DNA from 4 places in the Blastococcus sp. SYSU DS0541 genome. Region 1 is predicted to be linked to each of the others. Evidence: riboswitches for the same ligand, from Rfam matches in the RefSeq annotation. Region 1 holds a riboswitch; each other region holds the start of a gene.

Evidence for each region. Region 1 has a riboswitch for cyclic di-AMP ahead of ACI794_RS16365 (hypothetical protein). Riboswitches for the same ligand answer to the same signal wherever they lie in the genome.
Region 2: it holds a riboswitch for cyclic di-AMP, as region 1 does, so the genes downstream of both, ACI794_RS15560 (LysM peptidoglycan-binding domain-containing protein) here and ACI794_RS16365 (hypothetical protein) in region 1, are expected to answer to the same signal.
Region 3: it holds a riboswitch for cyclic di-AMP, as region 1 does, so the genes downstream of both, ACI794_RS15375 (peptidoglycan DD-metalloendopeptidase family protein) here and ACI794_RS16365 (hypothetical protein) in region 1, are expected to answer to the same signal.
Region 4: it holds a riboswitch for cyclic di-AMP, as region 1 does, so the genes downstream of both, ACI794_RS11840 (C40 family peptidase) here and ACI794_RS16365 (hypothetical protein) in region 1, are expected to answer to the same signal.

The regions. Positions count from the first base shown of each region.
Region 1 covers NZ_JBJHAD010000016.1:35,980-40,164, forward strand. Annotated here, with positions in the region: gene ACI794_RS16360 (bifunctional 3'-5' exonuclease/DNA polymerase) at 1-1,313, shown strand, start outside; cyclic di-AMP (ydaO/yuaA leader) riboswitch at 1,476-1,602, shown strand; gene ACI794_RS16365 (hypothetical protein) at 1,873-2,757, shown strand; gene ACI794_RS16370 (protein kinase domain-containing protein) at 3,006-4,185, shown strand, end outside.
Region 2 covers NZ_JBJHAD010000014.1:118,088-122,272, forward strand. Annotated here, with positions in the region: gene ACI794_RS15545 (HNH endonuclease signature motif containing protein) at 1-96, opposite strand, end outside; gene ACI794_RS15550 (DUF222 domain-containing protein) at 124-879, opposite strand; RNA gene rnpB (RNase P RNA component class A) at 1,209-1,610, shown strand; cyclic di-AMP (ydaO/yuaA leader) riboswitch at 1,839-1,977, shown strand; gene ACI794_RS15560 (LysM peptidoglycan-binding domain-containing protein) at 2,042-2,887, shown strand; gene ACI794_RS15565 (class I SAM-dependent methyltransferase) at 2,990-3,694, opposite strand; gene ACI794_RS15570 (prepilin peptidase) at 3,840-4,185, shown strand, end outside.
Region 3 covers NZ_JBJHAD010000014.1:81,073-85,257, forward strand. Annotated here, with positions in the region: gene ACI794_RS15360 (hypothetical protein) at 1-90, opposite strand, end outside; gene ACI794_RS15365 (response regulator) at 513-968, shown strand; tRNA gene ACI794_RS15370 (tRNA-Ile) at 1,007-1,080, opposite strand; cyclic di-AMP (ydaO/yuaA leader) riboswitch at 1,250-1,381, shown strand; gene ACI794_RS15375 (peptidoglycan DD-metalloendopeptidase family protein) at 1,415-2,623, shown strand; gene ACI794_RS15380 (TVP38/TMEM64 family protein) at 2,659-3,327, shown strand; gene ACI794_RS15385 (maleylpyruvate isomerase N-terminal domain-containing protein) at 3,324-4,185, opposite strand, start outside.
Region 4 covers NZ_JBJHAD010000009.1:87,160-91,344, forward strand. Annotated here, with positions in the region: gene ACI794_RS11825 (SMP-30/gluconolactonase/LRE family protein) at 1-325, opposite strand, end outside; gene ACI794_RS11830 (Rieske 2Fe-2S domain-containing protein) at 436-1,374, shown strand; gene ACI794_RS11835 (hemerythrin domain-containing protein) at 1,371-1,853, shown strand; gene ACI794_RS11840 (C40 family peptidase) at 1,911-2,429, opposite strand; cyclic di-AMP (ydaO/yuaA leader) riboswitch at 2,445-2,602, opposite strand; gene ACI794_RS11845 (helix-turn-helix domain-containing protein) at 2,889-3,542, opposite strand; gene ACI794_RS11850 (carboxyl transferase domain-containing protein) at 3,890-4,185, shown strand, end outside.

The DNA of each region.
Region 1 (4,185 bases):
GGGACGCGCTGGCGCCCGGCCCGCCGCCGGAGTCGGCCCTGTTCCCGCTGGCCGACCCCGCCGACCTCCTCGACCCGCTGGCCGAGCACCGGCGCCAGCAGGCGACCGTGGCCGCCTCGCCGGAACGGGACCGGCTCGCCCTGCTGCTGGCCGCGGAGTCCTCCGGTGCGCTGGTCGCGGCCGAGCTCGCGCACACCGGGCTGCCGTGGCGCACCGACGTGCACGAGCGCCTGCTGACCGGCCTGCTCGGTCCGCGCCCGTCGGCCGGTGCTCGCCCGGCGGTCCTCGAGCGGCTGCTGGGCGAGGTCCGGAGGTCGTTCGGGGCGCCCGCGCTCAACCCCGACTCGCCCGGCGAGCTGCTGCGGGTCCTGCAGCACGCCGGGCTGCCGATCGCCGATACCCGGTCCTGGACGCTGGAGCAGCTGGACCACCCCGGCATCCCGGCCCTCCTGGAGTACCGGAAGCTGTCCCGGCTGCTCGCGGCCAACGGGTGGGCGTGGCTGGACACCTGGGTGCGCGACGGCCGGTTCCGCGCGGTCTTCGTCCCCGGTGGGGTGGTGACCGGGCGGTGGGCGTCCTCCGGGGGTGGGGCGCTCTCGGTGCCCACCGTCGTCCGGCCAGCGGCGGTCGCCGACCAGGGGTGGCGGTTCGTCGTCGCCGACGTCGCCCAGCTGGAGCCGCGGGTGCTGGCGGGGATGAGCGGGGACGGGGCCATGGCCGAGGCGGCGCGGGCCGCCGACCTCTACGCGGGGATGGTCGCCGCGGGCACCGTGGCCACCCGGGCCGACGCCAAGCTCGGCATCCTCGGCGCGATGTACGGCGGCACCCGGGGTGAGAGCGGGCGCATGATGCCCCGGCTGGCGCGCCGCTACCCCCGCGCCATCGGGCTGGTGGAGGACGCCGCCCGCGCCGGGGAGTGCGGCGAGGTGGTGCACACCCTGCTCGGCCGGGGGTCGCCGCGGCCCGGGGCGTGGCCGCACGAGGAAGGGGACCGGGCCCGCCGCGCCTGGGGCCGGTTCACCCGCAACTTCGTCGTCCAGGGCACGGGCGCGGAGTGGGCGCTGTGCTGGCTGGCCGACCTCCGCAACCGGCTGTGGCGGCTCGGGGACGGCGACACCGTCGGCGCGCGGCCGCACCTGGTGTTCTTCCTCCACGACGAGGTGGTGGTGCACACGCCCGAGCACCTGGCCGACGAGGTGGCCGAGGCGGTCCGCGCCGCCGCGGCGACCGCCGGGCGGCTGCTGTTCGGCGCCTTTCCCGTCGACTTCCCGCTCGACGTCGCCGTCGTGCGGTCCTGGGCGGACGCCGGCTGACGCGCGCCCGCGCTACACCACCGACCGGGCCGGCGGCCCACCGCGACACACGTCACGTCCTGGAAATCGGCGCCTGCGGATTGTCACGACTGCATAACGACGGTTACGGTGGCTGGGCCCGGCCGGTCGTTCTCTCCCCGCCAGGGGAGGTCCGCCGGGCGCCGCCGAGCCGTCCTCCGGGACGGGCCGGGGACCCACCGCAGCACTGGGGTGAATCGCGCGCCGGCCACGTGACGGCGCGGGTAGGGCGACTTCCTGCGCCCGAATCCGTCAGCTAACCCGGTAGGCGGCACCACGGAAGAAACGGAGAGCCGCCCCGAATGGCGCGCCCCTGCACCGCCGCACGACCCTGCGCCCGCCGGCACCGCCGCCTCCGGGCCCGTCCGCGGATCTGATCGCACGCGCCGCCCGGCGCCCCGCCGGTCGCCCGCCGACCCGCACCGGCCTCCCCGCCGCTGCGTGCCGGCCCCGCGACCCGCGCCCGGGCCCGCTGTCCGCATCCTCCGCGGTCCGCCGTCACCGGCCGACCGCGCCCCACACCCCGGAGCACCCGAACACCATGGACCCCCGCACCACCACCGGCCGACGCGGCCGGCTCGCCCTCCACCGCCCGCCGGCGTCCGTCCGCCGGCCGGCCCTCTACCTCGCCGTCGCGGTCGCCGGCGCCGTCCTGGTCAACGGCCTCGTCGGTACCGACCCCGCCGTCCAGGCCGGGGCCACCACCTCCGAGTCCGTCAGCGTCGCCCAGGAGCTGGGCCTCTCCGCGCAGTCGGGCCCCGTCGACGTCACCGAGGACCTCCAGGCGCTGGAGGACCTGGCGGCCAGCCGCAGCACGCGCGAGGCCGACCAGGCCGCCGCGCAGCAGGCCCAGGCCGCCGCCGACCAGGCGGAGCTGGACCGGCAGAAGGCGGAGGCGGAGGCCGTGGCCCGCGCCGAGGCCGAGAAGAAGGCGGCCGAGGAGGCCGCGGCGGCGGAGGCCGCGGCGGCCGAGCAGGCCCACGAGCACGCCCCGGCGGCCCCGGCCAGCCCGACGCAGCAGGCGCGGGCGGCAGCCACCGCCGCCGCCTCGGTGGCGGCCTCCGCCGTCGCCCGCATCACCAACAGCTCCGGCAGCGTGCGCCCGCAGGTCCAGGCCGCGGCCGACGCCGTGGTCAGCAACGTGCCCGGCGCCGCGGGGATCACCCTGGGCGGCACCCGGCCCAGCGCCGCCGACCCGGGCGGGCACCCCTCGGGGCTGGCGCTGGACTACATGGTGATGTCGAACGCCGCCCTCGGGGACGCCATCGTCGAGTACCACCGCGCGCACTGGGCCGAGCTCGGCGTGGACTACCTCATCTGGGAGCAGCGGATGCTCTCCTCGCCGGGCGGCTCCTGGCAGGCCATGGAGGACCGCGGCAGCGGCACGGCGAACCACTTCGACCACGTGCACGTCAACTACAACTGAGCACTCCCGCAGCGGCTCCCAGGTGACCCGGCGGATCCCGGCCGGGTGCCTGCGTGCTGTCCCTCTCGGAGCGGATCCCCGCGGCCGGTAGGGCGGTCGGCCCGGCCGACCGCCGCTTGCAACCTCGTCGGGCGTGTCGCGGTTCAGGCCCCCTCGTGGTGGGCACCCATGAGAGGCGCACGGGCACGCGAGGACGCACGGGGTGGACCTCGCGAGCACCGACACGAGGAGATTCGGGAGATTCGGGAGTGACCACGGCCGGAACCAGCCGACGATGCCTGGACGGCCGCTACCAGCTCCACGAGCTCATCGCCGTCGGTGGCATGGGCGAGGTCTGGCGGGCCAGTGACCAGCAGCTCCACCGGACGGTGGCGGTCAAGGTGCTCCGCAGCGAGTACGCCGACGACCCCGTCTTCGTCGCCCGCTTCCGCGCCGAGGCCCGCCACGCGGCCGGGTTGAGCCACCCGAACATCGCCGCCGTCCTCGACTACGGGGAGACGACGGCCCCGGACACGGGCGAGCACCTGGCCTACCTGGTGATGGAGCTGGTCGAGGGCACGTCGCTCTCGGCGCGGCTGGCCGAGGAGGGCTCGCTGGACACCCGGGCCACGCTGGCGCTGCTGCGGCAGGCGGCCGCGGGCCTGGCCGAGGCGCACCGCGCCGGCGTGGTGCACCGCGACGTGAAGCCGGCCAACATCCTGCTCGGCCCGGACGACACGGTGAAGCTCACCGACTTCGGCATCTCGTGGTCGGCGGGGAGCGCCCCGATCACCGGAACCGGCCAGGTCGTGGGCACCGCCCAGTACATGTCGCCCGAGCAGGCGCGGGGGGAGCACGTCAGCCCGGCCAGCGACGTCTACGCCCTCGGCCTGGTCGGCTACGAGTCCCTCACCGGGCACCCCGCCTTCGACGGCGACAACCCGGTCACCGTCGCGCTCAAGCAGGTGCAGGAGGCCCCCGAGCCCCTCCCTGCGGAGCTGCCGCCGGACGTCCGCGCCCTCATCGACGCCGCCCTGGTCAAGGACCCCGACGAGCGCCCGCGCGACGGCGGGGCCTTCCTCGCCGCGATCGAGGAGACGATCCGGCGGCCGTCCGGCGAGGCCCCGACGCAGTCGGTGGTGGCGGCGCCGGTGCAGCGTGAGCGCCGGGCGGAGCGCGCGCGCAAGGCGGCCGCGAGGCGCCGGCCCGCCCGGGTGACCCGTCCGGAGCCCGGACCATCCGCCCGCCGTCCGCTCGTCGCGGTGCTGCTGCCGCTGGTGGCCCTGCTCCTGCTCGGCGCGGGTGCGGTGGCTCTCGTCTCCGGACCTGGGCCGGACACCACCGCCTCGGACTCCTCGGCCGGCGTGGTCTTGCACAGCGAGGACTACCTCGGCCGCCCCGCCGCGGAGGTCGCGGCCGAGCTCGGCGCCCTCGGCCTCACCGTCCGGC
Region 2 (4,185 bases), on a different contig from region 1:
GCCCAGCGGGGCGACCACGGTCAGCTGCGCGGTCACCGCGGGCTGGTCCTGCCACGGCCGGAGCAGCAGATCGGCCAGCGCACCGGTACGCAGCATGCCGATCGGCCGGTCATCCCCGGCCGCCTACGCCGCCCGGGCGTGGCCGTCCACCGCCGCCCGGCAGGCCCGGGCGTCGGGATGCGGGAGCAGGGCGCGCAGCTCGCCCATCCCGTCCCCGACCGGCCGCACCGACACATCCGCGCCGCGCCGGCGCGCTTCCCGGCGCCGGTCGGCCGCGGCGGCGTCGCGGGCCACCAGCTCCGCCCGCATGGCTTCGCGCAGCCGGCCCAGCCCCAGCCCGGTGGCGCCGGGCAGCACCGCGGCCTCCGCCGCGGCGATCACCGCCGGATCGGTGCCGGCCCCGGTGGCGGCGACCTCCGCGGCGATCGCCCGGGCACGGGGCCAGTCCAGCTGGCCCAGCCGCAGCCGGGCGGAGGTGGCCGGCAGCCCGGTGGTGAGCACCCCGGCGTGCTCCAGCAGGGTCACCGCCGCCGCCCGGCTGCTGTTGTGCACCGCCGCCAGCTCATCGGGCACGAACTCACTCACCCCCGCCGGCCCCACGGTTCCGGCCCGTTCCCCGCCGGGCAGCGGATCGACCGGGGCCGGGCGGGCGGCGGCGAGGTCCATCACCAGCTCCACCCGCAACGCCGCCAGCCGCGCCTCGGCGGCCACGATCTGCCCCAGCAGATCCGCCACCTCCACCGCCGACCGGCGGGCGGGCAGCCACGCGGACAACGGCTCGTCCCACCACTGAGGATCGGGATCCTTCAGCTCCCAGGGCGAGGGCGGCTCGGACACCGGCCCCACGCTCACCCCGACCGCGAACCCGACCACCGACACAACCGCAGGCTAGGACGGGGGTACGACACTTTCCGCAGGCCGAGAAGCGCGCGGGCCGACTGGCCGCCCACGGGGGCGGGCGGCCAGTCGGGCACCTACGAGCGCAGCGGATGCTGGATCACCGCGGTCGGGATGCGTCCGCTCTGCAGGCCATCAGCGTCCGCGGCGACTGAAACGGCTCAGCAGTCGCTTGAGCAGGTTGGCCTTGACGAGCCCTGAGATCAGTCCCATGACGTCCTCCTCCATCGGGTGGTGCGGGGATCGACGGCATGTACCCGCGCGCTGCGGGATCCATGTGCCGGACGCCCTACACTCCAGGGCACGACGGACGAGTCGGCTGGGCGGTCGCGTCGGCGGGGGAGACCCCGTCGCCGAGGAACGTCCGGGCTCCACAGGGCAGGGTGGTCGCTAACGGCGACCCGGGGTGACCCGCGGGACAGTGCCACAGAAAACAGACCGCCGGCGTTCGCGCCGGTAAGGGTGAAACGGTGGTGTAAGAGACCACCAGCACGCCGGGTGACCGGCGTGGCTCGGTAAACCCCACCCGGAGCTAGGTCAAGAAGGGACGGCGGTCCGCCGCCGTTCCGCGCAGGCGTTCGAGGGCGGCCCGCCCGAGCCTGCGGGTAGACCGCTGGAGCCTGCCGGCAACGGCAGGCCTAGATGGATGACCGCCCATCGGGAGGCCGCAAGGCACCCGTGGACAGAACCCGGCGTACAGGCCGACTCGTCCGTCCCCCGCCCGACGCCGGCCACCGGCCCGGTGAGGTCGGGACGTCACCCGGACGGGTGAACGGAGGCGCTGCGCGCACGGTTGGTGACGCGCCGTGCGGCCGTGCGGAGAGTTCTCGAAAAGGACCGGTCCGGCCTGTGGCGAGCCGATCCTGATACCTACCGTTCCCTCCGTCCGCCGATCGGCGGGCCCGGATGGCCGCCCGCCGAACCTGCCCACGGCCACCCCGGAGTCATAGACGCACGGGCAGGCGCGGGGGACCCACCGTTCGTGGCCCCTCCGGGACCTCGGGGTGAAGCCGCGCCATGCGCGGCCGGGCAGCTCTCGCCCGAACCCGACAGCTAACCCCGCAGGCGGCGAGAGGCTCACCACTCCATGCCCAACAGCCATCGCACCGTGGGGCGGCACCGTCGTCCCTCCCGCAACCGCGCCATGACCACCGTGGCGTACCCGGCCGTCGTCCTCGCCGCGGCCTCGGCCCTCACCCTCGGGACCATGGGCTCCGCGGCCGCCCACCCCGGCGCGCACACGGTCAGCCCCGGCGACACCCTCAGCAAGCTCGCGGCCGAGCACGGCACCACCTGGCGCAGCATCTACGACGCCAACCGTGACACGATCGGCGGGAACCCCAACCTGCTCCGCGTCGGCCAGGTCCTCACCATCGGCGGCGGCGCCGCGCCGGCAGCGGCGCCCGCTGTCGCGACGGGGTCGTACACCGTGGTCGCCGGCGACACGCTGGGCAAGATCGCGGCCCGCCACGGCACCACGTGGCAGGACCTGCACGCCCTGAACCTCGGCGTCATCGGCCCCGACGCGAACGTTCTGCGGGTCGGTCAGGTCCTCGCCCTCAGCGGCGGGGGACTGGCTCCCGAGCGCGCCAGCCGGGACGAGCGGCCCGCCCCGGCTCCCGCACCGGCCCCGGCCCCCGTCCCGGCCCCGGCGGCGACCTCGGCGGCCTACGACCAGTGGGACGCGCACGTCCGCCCCGACGTCCAGGAGATCGCCGAGGTGCACGGCGTCGGGACGGTGCTCACCCGCCCCGGCCACAGCCCCACCGCGGGCCTCGCGGCCGACTTCATGGTCTACGCCGACTCGGCCAAGGGTGACGCCGTCGCCCAGTACGTGATCGACAACGCGGCCCGGCTCGGCGTGGAGTACGTGATCTGGGAGCAGCGGATCGCCGGTACGTGGACCGGCTGGGCCTGGCAGGGCATGGAGGACCGTGGCTCGCCCACGGCCAACCACATGGACCACCCGCACGTGGCCTTCCTGCCGTAACCACACACCGCACGACGACGAGCGCCCCCTGCCCGGATCCCCGGGTGGGGGGCGCTCGTCCGTCGAGGTGCTGTCGTACGCCGGTCAGCCCCGGCCGACCGGTCAGACGGCGACGGCGGTGACGAAGGTGCAGATGCCCTCGCCCGACTCCGCCCGCGGCCGCAGCCCGATCGCCCACAGCAGCGCGGTCTCGACCCGGTGCGCCACCTTCCGCAGGCCCACGTACCAGGTCGACCCCCCGCTGGTGACGGTGATGTCGCCGAACCCTGCCGTCCGGATGTGCTCGACGAGCATCCAGTCGGGGAGGATCGAGATGTGGCCGGGCTGGTAGTAGTGCCCCGGCCCGAAGATGAACGGCGCGCCGCGCAGGAACATCTTGAGCCGCGAGTGCGGGTGGCCGACGTTGGGCGTGCTGACCAGCAGCTTGCCGCCGGGCTCCAGCAGCGCCCGGATGGAGCGCAGCACCTGCCGCGGGTTCTCGACGTGCTCGAGCGTCTCGACGCAGACCACCATGTCGAACGGGCCACGGGTCGCCTCGGTCCACTGCGGGTCGTCGAGGTCGAGGCGGTGGATCCAGTCGTGCGGCGGGTCCAGGTCGGTGGGGACGACGTCGAAGCCCGCGTCCCGCAGCCGCAACGCCAGCGCCCCGCAGCCGGCGCCCACCTCGAGGATCCGGCCGCCCTCGGGCAGCTGCTGCCGGACCAGTTCGAGCGCGTACTCGTGCACGCCGGGTGCGGCGTGCACGCCGTGCCCCTGGTAGGACCAGACCGCCGCCGTGCGCTGGGTGGTGCCCTCGTCCACTGTCACGCCCGGAGTCTGACCTACCCGCAGCCGCGACGCGCGCTCGTGCGCCACGGAAGCCCACACCCGACATGCTCGGCCGCGCCGCTGCAGGATGCAGGATGCAGGGTCCCCGTCGTGTCATCGTGATCGCCATGCGAGCAGTGCACCGGTGAGCGCCGTCGCCGTCGCCCTCATCGCGGCAGCCGCCGGCATCCCGGTCGGGCATCTGGTCAACCGGGCCGCGGGTCGCTTCCCGTGGCCGGCGCAGCTGCGGCCGGCGGAGCTGGTCGGCCCGGGACCCGTCGCCGTGCGGCCACCGGTGCTCGAGCTCCTGGCCGGGATCCTGTTCGGCCTGGTGGGCCTGCGCTTCGGCGCGGCGGCCGAGCTGCCGGCCTTTCTCTTCCTCGCCGGCGCCGGGCTGCTGCTCGCCGTCGTCGACCTCCGGCACCGGCTGCTGCCGAACCGGGTCGTCATCCCCTCAGTCGGCGTGGGCCTGGCGCTGCTGGCCGTCCCCG
Region 3 (4,185 bases), on a different contig from region 1:
CCGCGCGAGCCGCCGGAGCCGCTCCTGGCGCTGGGGCGGCCCGTCCTGGAGTCCCGCGGACCTGACGCGCGCATGCTGGTCCGTGGTCATGGCACACCTCGAATTCCTGCCGGTTCCCCGTGCACCGGTGAGGACGCGGCGACGCGCACCGCATGACGCGCAGGTCCAGGACGACGTGACGAGGCGCGGATCCCGCGTCATGCACCAGGGATCCGCGCCTCTTCCAGCGCGGGACCGACCGGTGCCGCGTCATGCGTCGCGTCATGCACCGCGTCCTGCCGCGTATCAGTCAGAGAGCCTCCGGCGCGGGGCGGACGGGAGGCGGGGGCGTGACCAGAGGGGGGACCATGCGCCACCGCTCCGGTGCCATGACGCTGTGCGGATCCGTCGGGCGCGGAGGGAGGCCGGTGACGGCGACCGGGCGCGGCACGGCCCTGCACGGCAGCCGGGAAGGGGCGCACGCGGTCCGCGCGTTCCGTGACGCACGGGGGGCACGGAAGGCGGGACGAGAGGTGTCCGAGATCCGGGTGGTGGTCGTGGACGACCACCCCTTCCTGCGGGAAGCGCTCACCGAGCTGCTCGAGGCGGCCGGCGGCATCGCCGTGGTCGGGCAGTGCGCGGACGGGACGGAGGTCGCCGACGCCGTGCGGCAGCTGCGCCCCGACGTCCTGCTCCTGGATCTGCAGATGCCCGTGATGGACGGCCTGACGGCGGCCCGTGGTGTGCGGACCGCTCACCCGGAGGTCCGCATCGTCTTCCTCACCGGCGGCCTCGACCCGGCCAGCGTCCGCGAGGCCCGGGCGATCGGCGCAGCCGGCTACCTGCTGAAGGACGACGATCCCGCCGAGCTCTCCGGTCACATCCGGGCCGTCGCGGCCGGCGGCTCGGCGTGGCACCCGCGCGCCGCGGCACTGCTCGGCGACGAGCCCGGGACGGCGGACCCCGAACCGCACGACCCGGGAACGTGACACTCCTCATGTCCGGGCCTCGCCCAGAGGGCGCCGAGTGGGGCGGGTGGGGCTCGAACCCACGACCCAGGGATTATGAGTCCCATGCTCTGACCGGCTGAGCTACCGCCCCGGCTCTAGCAGCCTGCCAGACGCCGGTACGTCACCCGCGTCGCGACTCGGGACCCGAGTGGCGGACCGAGATGGTTCGTTATGCGCCTGTGACATATCCAGGTTTAGCTTGTACCGTCTCTCGCGGCCCACCCGATCCCGCTCCCGAACCCGGGGGCTCGGGCGGGCCCCGCCGAACTCCGCGGTCTGACCGCCGCGGGGACCGGGGACCCATGTTCTCTGGGGTGAATCCCGCCTGCGCCTCCACGGGCAGGCTGGTAGGGCACGTTCCGGCCCGAACCCGTCAGCTGACCTGGTAGGCGGACCGAGGAACGGAGACCGTCGCCTTGGCGACCATGCACCACCTGCGCCGCAGCCTGCGGCGACCACGCCGCGCCGCCGGCCGGGCGACCATCGCCCTCACCGCGCTGCTGGCCCTGTCCCTGATCGGGACGCAGTCCTCGTCGGCGGCCCCGAGTGGAGCGCAGAGCGAGCACGACCGCGTCGCCGCCGAGGTCGCGACGATCGAGCAGCGCGTCCGCGAGGCCGAGGAGCGGCTGCAGCAGATGACGCTGCAGGCCGAGGAGGCCAGCGGCGCCGTGCTCACCGCCCAGGCCGAGCTCGACCGCGCCAGGCAGCACGCCGACGCGATCGCCGCCGAGCTCGCCGCCGTCCGGGAGGCCGTCGGCCGCACCCAGGACGACGTCGCCACCCTGGGCCGGGAGGCCTACATGGGCAGCGACGAGGCGTTCACCGAGCTCGAGATGGTCCTGCACGCCGAGGGCCCGGGTGAGCTGCTGCAGCAGGCCGCGACGCTGGATCTGCTCGGCGAGGACCGCGCCCGGGTCCTGGAGGAGCTGCGGATCGCCGAGGCGCGCGAGGCACGGCTCGACCAGGAGGCCAAGGCCGCCGTCGCCGAGCGCGACGCCGCCGCCCGCACGGCGCAGGAGGCCCAGGCGGAGGCCGACCGTCTGCTCGCCGCGGCGCAGTCCGAGTTCGACGCCTTGACCGCGGAGAAGGCCAGCCTGGACCAGCAGCTGCGGGACGCGGAGATCCGGCTGCTCGAGGTCAGGGGCGCCGAGGACGCCGCCCGCGCGTACGACGCCGCGCAGGCGGCGGAGCAGGCCGCGGTCATGACGGTGGCGGCCGCGCCGGGTGGTAGCGGTGCCGCGCTCACCCAGGGCCGGGTCACCTCCTGCTACGGGGCGCGCTGGGGCACGATGCACCTCGGCGTGGACATCGCCGCGCCGATCGGCACCCCGATCTACACGCCCGAGCCGGGCGTGGTGCTGCAGGCCGGGCCGGCCAGCGGCTTCGGGCTCGCCGTCGCGATCCAGCACCACGACGGGGTCATCACCGTCTACGGGCACGTGAACCAGTTCTTCGTGTCACCGGGGCAGGTCGTCAGCGGCGGGCAGCAGATCGCCGAGGTCGGCAACCGCGGCCAGTCCACCGGTCCGCACCTGCACTTCGAGGTGCACCGCGGCGGCCTCTACGCCGACCGGACGAACCCCGTCCCGTGGCTGGCGCAGCGCGGCATCTCCCTGGGCGGCAGCTGCAGCTGACCGGTCCCGCGCGCCCCGTGCGGCAGGATCGGGGCGTGCGGACGGCGGTGGATCGGACCTGGCTGCGGGCAGCCGTCCTCGGCGTCCTGCTGGTCGGCGGTGCGACAGCGGCGCTGACGCTGGACCTGCCGTCGGCGGACCACCTGCGGGCGGCCGTGGCGGGCGCCGGCGTCGCCGCCTGGCCGGTGCTGGTGGGCGCCGTGGCGCTCGTGCTGCTGGCGCCGGTGCCGCGGTCGGTCGTCTCGGCCCTGCTCGGCGCGGTCTTCGGGCTGGCGGCGGGGCTGGCCGTGGCGTTCGCCGGCGGGCTGCTCGCCGCCGTCCTGGCGTTCGGGCTCGCCCGTGGGCTGGGGCGCCCGGCCGTCGCCCGGCTGGCCGGGCCGCGCCTGGACCGGTTGGTCGCGGGGCGCTCGTTCGCTGCGGTGCTGGTCACCCGGCTGGTGCCGGTCGTGCCCTTCGTCGGCGTCAACTACGGGGCCGGCCTGGCGGGTGTCCAGCTGGTGCCCTTCGTGGCCGCCACGGCCGTGGGGCTGGTCCCGAGCACGGTGCTGCAGGTCGGCGTCGGCGCCTCGGCCGGCGTGCTCCTGGCCCACCTGGGCGCTTCCGTCGTCGTCCCGGGCACCGTCTGCGCCCTCGTCGCGCTCGCTGCCGGCATCGCCTGGTGGTGCCGGGGCCGGACGACGCGGCTCGCGCGCGGCAACGCCTAACCGCGGCCGAACAGCCGCCCGAGCACGCCGCCGGCGCCACCGACGGTGCGGGCGGCCAGCTGCAGGATCGGTCCGCCCGGGATGCCCGGCACCTGCTGCACGATCGGCGCCAGCTGCAGCAGGCCCGGCACGTCGTGCACCTTCAGCCTGCGGCGGGCCGCCGCCGGGACGGGGTTGACCCGCCCGGACGCGGCATCGAGCAGAAGGGCGGCGGCGGCCTCGACGGCCGGCCCCTCGACGACCCCGGCCGGCACCCGGCGCACCTCCCACCCGCCGCCCGCCGAGGTGAACCCCCAGCCGCCGTCGGGCGTGACCAGGCTGACCCGCCCGGAGATGCCGGTCGAGGCCGCGAGGGCGCCGGTGACGTCCGTCAGCGCCGCCAGCCCCGACTGCAGCACCGAGGTGGGCGGCGGTTCCGCGCCGCAGGAGACCAGGTCCAGCCCGTGGACGGCGAGCTCGTACGCCTGGCCGAGGACGACGCTGAGCAGCGGCAGCCGGCCGACGACGGAGACCGCGGGCGCGGTGTCGAGCTCCACGGGCTCCTCGGCCAGGTACCGGGCGGTCGCCTCGCGGTTGCGGCGCACCGCGGCCAGCACCTCCTCCCGCGAGGCGCCGCGGTGGGCTGCGGTCACCCGCGCGTTCACCGCGTCCGGGTCCGGCGGCGTCCCGGTCGCGCCGGCCCGCGCCGAGGCGACGAGGTCGCGCAGGGCGGCGTGGTCGTCCCAGCAGCCCAGGTGCACGCAGATCTCGTGCGCCCGCCACCCCGGCAGGCGTGAGGAGCGGTCGAGGTCCACCGACTCCGCCTGGGCCAGGAAGACGTCCCACGCCTCCAGCACCATGCCGGCGACGACGTCCCGA
Region 4 (4,185 bases), on a different contig from region 1:
CCCGGCCGACGCCGTCGACCACCATGTCGTTGAGGTAGCCGCCGCAGACCCCGGAGAGGTCGGCGTGGGTGGACACCTGGCCGTCGGCGACCCGCAGCAGCCGCTGGTCCTTCATCGACACCACGAGCAGCGAGCCGTCGGGGAGCCAGCCCAGCCCCGAGGGCTGGTTCTCCACCTCGAGGACGACGGTCTCCGGGCTCCCCGGCGTCACCCGGCTCACCGTGTGCCGGTAGAAGTCCGACGCCCACCACTGCCCGTCGTGCCACCGCGGACCCTCGAAGAAGGAGCCGCCCTCCAGCACCGTCCGGAACGCTCGATCAGCCATGCCGCCGGACGCTACGACCATCCGGGCGGGCGCACGAGCCCGCCACCTCCCGTTTTCCGCCGCGGCGGGCTGGGCACGGGTCCGGGCATGGCCACGGAAGACGCGCACCGGTGAGCGTCCGGAACCTCCTCGAGCGGGCGGTGAGCCGGGTCGAGCGGATGGAGGTGCTGGACGCGCCGAGCTACCAGGTCGAGCACGGGATCTCGCTGACCTTCCTGCTGGCGGGCCGCTACGCCCGCCCGCTGCAGGACCTGCTGCACGGCGTCTGGTTCGGCCACCCCCTGCACCCGTTCCTCGTCACCGTGCCGATCGGCGCCTGGGGTGCGGCCGCGCTGCTCGACGGGCTCGACGCCACCGGCCGCGGCGGCCCGGGTACCGGCCAGGCGGCGCGCACGGTCGTCGGGTTCGGGATCGCCGGCGCGGTGGGCGCCGCCGCGACCGGCATGACCGACTGGCAGCACGCCCACGACGAGGCGCGCCGCGTCGGTCTGGTGCACGCCGCGCTCAACAGCACCGCGCTCGCGCTGCAGACGTGGTCGTTCGTGGACCGGGGGCGTGGGCGCGCGGTGCGGGCCCGGGTCACCGCCGCCGCGGGCTACGCGATCGTCCTGGCCAGCGGCTACCTGGGCGGTGCGCTCTCCTACCGGCACCGGCTGGGTGTCGACCACTCCGCGGCCGGCCGGTCGCCCCGCCGGTTCACGCCGGTCGCCCGCCTCGCCGACCTCCCCGACGGCGAGCCGTTCGGCGTCGACGCAGACGGTGTGCCGGTGGTGCTGATCCGCACCGAGGACGAGGTGCGCGCGCTGGGCGGGCGCTGCCCGCACCTGGGCGGCCCCATGGCGGAGGGGTGGCTGCACCGGGACGAGCTGGTGTGCCCGTGGCACGGGTCGCGGTTCGACCTCGACACCGGGGAGCCGGCGCAGGGGCCGTCCACGGCGCCGCTGCCCTGCTACGACACCCGCGTCCGCGACGGCGCGGTGGAGGTGCGGCGGCGGGCCCGCTGGCGCACCCCGACGGCCGTGACCACGGTGGAGGAGGCGTCCCGGTGAAGGCCGACGAGGTATTGATCGCGCACCACGACGTGCTGCGCGGGCTGCTGCGCGAGCTGGCGGAGACGACCGAGGGGCAGGCCGCCCGCCGGGAGGAGCTCCGGGACGAGTTCCTGCGCGAGATCGAGATCCACGCCCAGATCGAGGACGAGCTCTTCTACCCCGCCGTCCCCGACGTCTCCCCGTTGCTGGCCCTCGCGCACGCCGAGCACCGGCAGATCGACGACCAGGTCGCCACCGTCATGCGCATGGACGTCACCGACCCGGAGTTCGCCACCGAGGTGCGCATGCTGGAGAAGACGGTGCGCCACCACACGATGGAGGAGGAGGAGCGGATGTTCCCCCAGTCGCACGCGCTGGGGGAGCAGCGCCTCGAGGAGCTCGGTGAGCAGCTGCGCGCGCGGAAGCAGGAGCTGGCCGAGTCCGGCGGGATGCGGCTGATCATCCGGCTCAAGCGCGCCACCCTGCGCCACCTGTAGCCGCGCGGCGGGCCCCCGGTCGTGCGCGGACGACCTGGGACCCGCCGTCGCAGGCGCTCAGACGATGCGGCGCGCGGTGTTGTAGCCCCACATGCTGTCGACGGGCACGACCGCGACCGGGTTGCCGAAGGTCGAGGAGTGCACCATCAGGCCGTCGCCGATGTACATGCCGACGTGGCCGACCGGGTCGTAGAAGAAGATCAGGTCGCCGGGCTGCAGGGAGGCCCGGTCCACGTAGTGGCCGGCGGTCGACTGGGCGCGGGAGGTCCGCGGGATCTCGATGCCCGCCGCCTGGTAGGCCGACCAGGTGAGACCGGAGCAGTCGTAGCCCCCCGGGCCGGTGCCGCCCCAGATGTAGGGCTTCCCCTGCTGCGCCAGCGCCGTGTCGACGGCGACCTGCGCGGCGTGGTTGGGGGCGACGGCGGTGGTGGTGACGACGGTGCCGGTGCCGCCGCCGCCGTCACCGGTGGAGGCGGTGGCGGTGAACGGGGTGAGGGCGATCCCCGCACCGGTGAGGAGCGCGAGCGCCGCTCCGCGGAGCGAGCGACGGGTGGTGGTCGTACGAGTGGTCGTCATGGACGACGGTTTCTCCTGTTCTCCGACAACCGCCTACCGGGTGAGCTGACGGGTTCGGGCGGGGAACGCGCCCGGCGCCCCGGACAGGCCGGTGGCGCTTCACCCCACTACTGCGGTGGGTCCCCGGTCCGGGCTCCGGCGTGCGCCGGCGCCCGGTTCGGCGGTGTCCGTCCGGGTGTCACCGGGGGCGGTGACGGGGGAGCCCGGCCGGACCGGCGACGACGCTAGGTCGGTCACGGAAAGGTCACAAAGCGGCCGACACGCCACCCGTGGGGGTCGCGGGGCGGAGTCCGCGCGGGGCTCCGGACCGCGACTCGCGAGCCGACCACGGGAGATCCGTCGGCCCCGGACGGGCCGCCTCGGCACCGGGTTACCGACCGTGTGCGGCCCTGTACTTCTCCGGACAGCGGCGCTCCTGCACTCTGCGTGCTCGGCCACTCCGACCTCGTAGCCAATTCCTCAGCCGACGTCGCAGCCGCACAGGCAGTCCTCGACGTGCACCGGCCGGCCGCTCCGGTCGTCGAGCTCGTGGCATGCCGGTGGGCACGCGCACGACCAGCCGTCGTCGAGGTGCCGGAAGGCTCCCGACTCGAATCGCCGCCGGAGCTCCTCCTGCCGCCGTCGGGCGGCGGCCGCCCGACGGGCCGCGGTGCGCTCCTCCGGGGAGTCGCCGGGCCGGGGGACGAGGTGGTCGTCCGGGCGGTCGCGCTCGCGGTCGGCGGGGTCCACCCAGGGGCATCGACGGTCGAAGGTGTACGTCGGTCGTGGTCGCCGGGGCTGGTGCTCCCACCGCGAGGCGCGCTCCTCGCTCAGCATCGTGTCGAGATGGGCGGGGAACCGTCGGCCGACCCTGTCGCGGACCGTGCCCGCCGCCATGCCCGCGACCGGTCGTCCCGCGTCATCGAGCAGGCCGAGCCGGAGGCCGGCAAGCGCCGCGGCGGCCGCGAGCATCCCGGCGTCCATGCCACGGTCACCGGATTCCACGGCCGCCACCGTGGACTTGGAGACGCCCAACCGAGCCGCCAGTTCCCGCTGGGACAGGTCCGCCCGGCGGCGGATCCGCCGCACCAGACCGCACAGGTCGAACTCCGCCGGCCCACCGTCGTCGGTCACCGGCCGAGCCTCTCCACCGGAGGCGGTGCGGCACGACCCCTGGTGTCCATCTGTGGACAGTCGCCCTCTGCCCACACCGGCGGGGCAGAGGGCGACTGTGCCCACTCCGGCGGGGCAGAGGGCGACTGCGCCGGGGAGGTTTGGGTGGCGCGCTCACTCTCTGCCCACTCCGGCGGGGCAGAGGGCGACTGTGCCAGCGAGGTGTCGGTCGGGCGCTCACTCTCTGCCCACTCCGGCGGGGCAGAAGGCGACGTTCTCCGGCGAACCTGTGCGGGCTGAGCGGCGGAGCACCCGGCCGCGGTGACCGGGGCCACAGTGGCGTCCGGGGCGCGTGCGAGCATCCCCGGGTGGCCCGCCTGCTCATCGCCAACCGCGGCGAGATCGCCGTCCGCATCGCCCGCGCCGCCGCCGCCGAGGGGCTGGCCTCGGTGGCCGTCACCGCCGCCGACGAGCCCGACGCCGCGCACCTGGCGGCCGCCGACGAGGTGCACGTCCTCCCCGGCAGCGGCCCGGCCGCCTACCTCGACGCCGCGGCGATCGTGCAGGCGGCGGTCGCCACCGGATGCGACCTCGTCCACCCCGGCTACGGCTTCCTCTCCGAGACCCCCGACCTGACCCGTGCGTGCGCGCAGGCCGGCCGCGC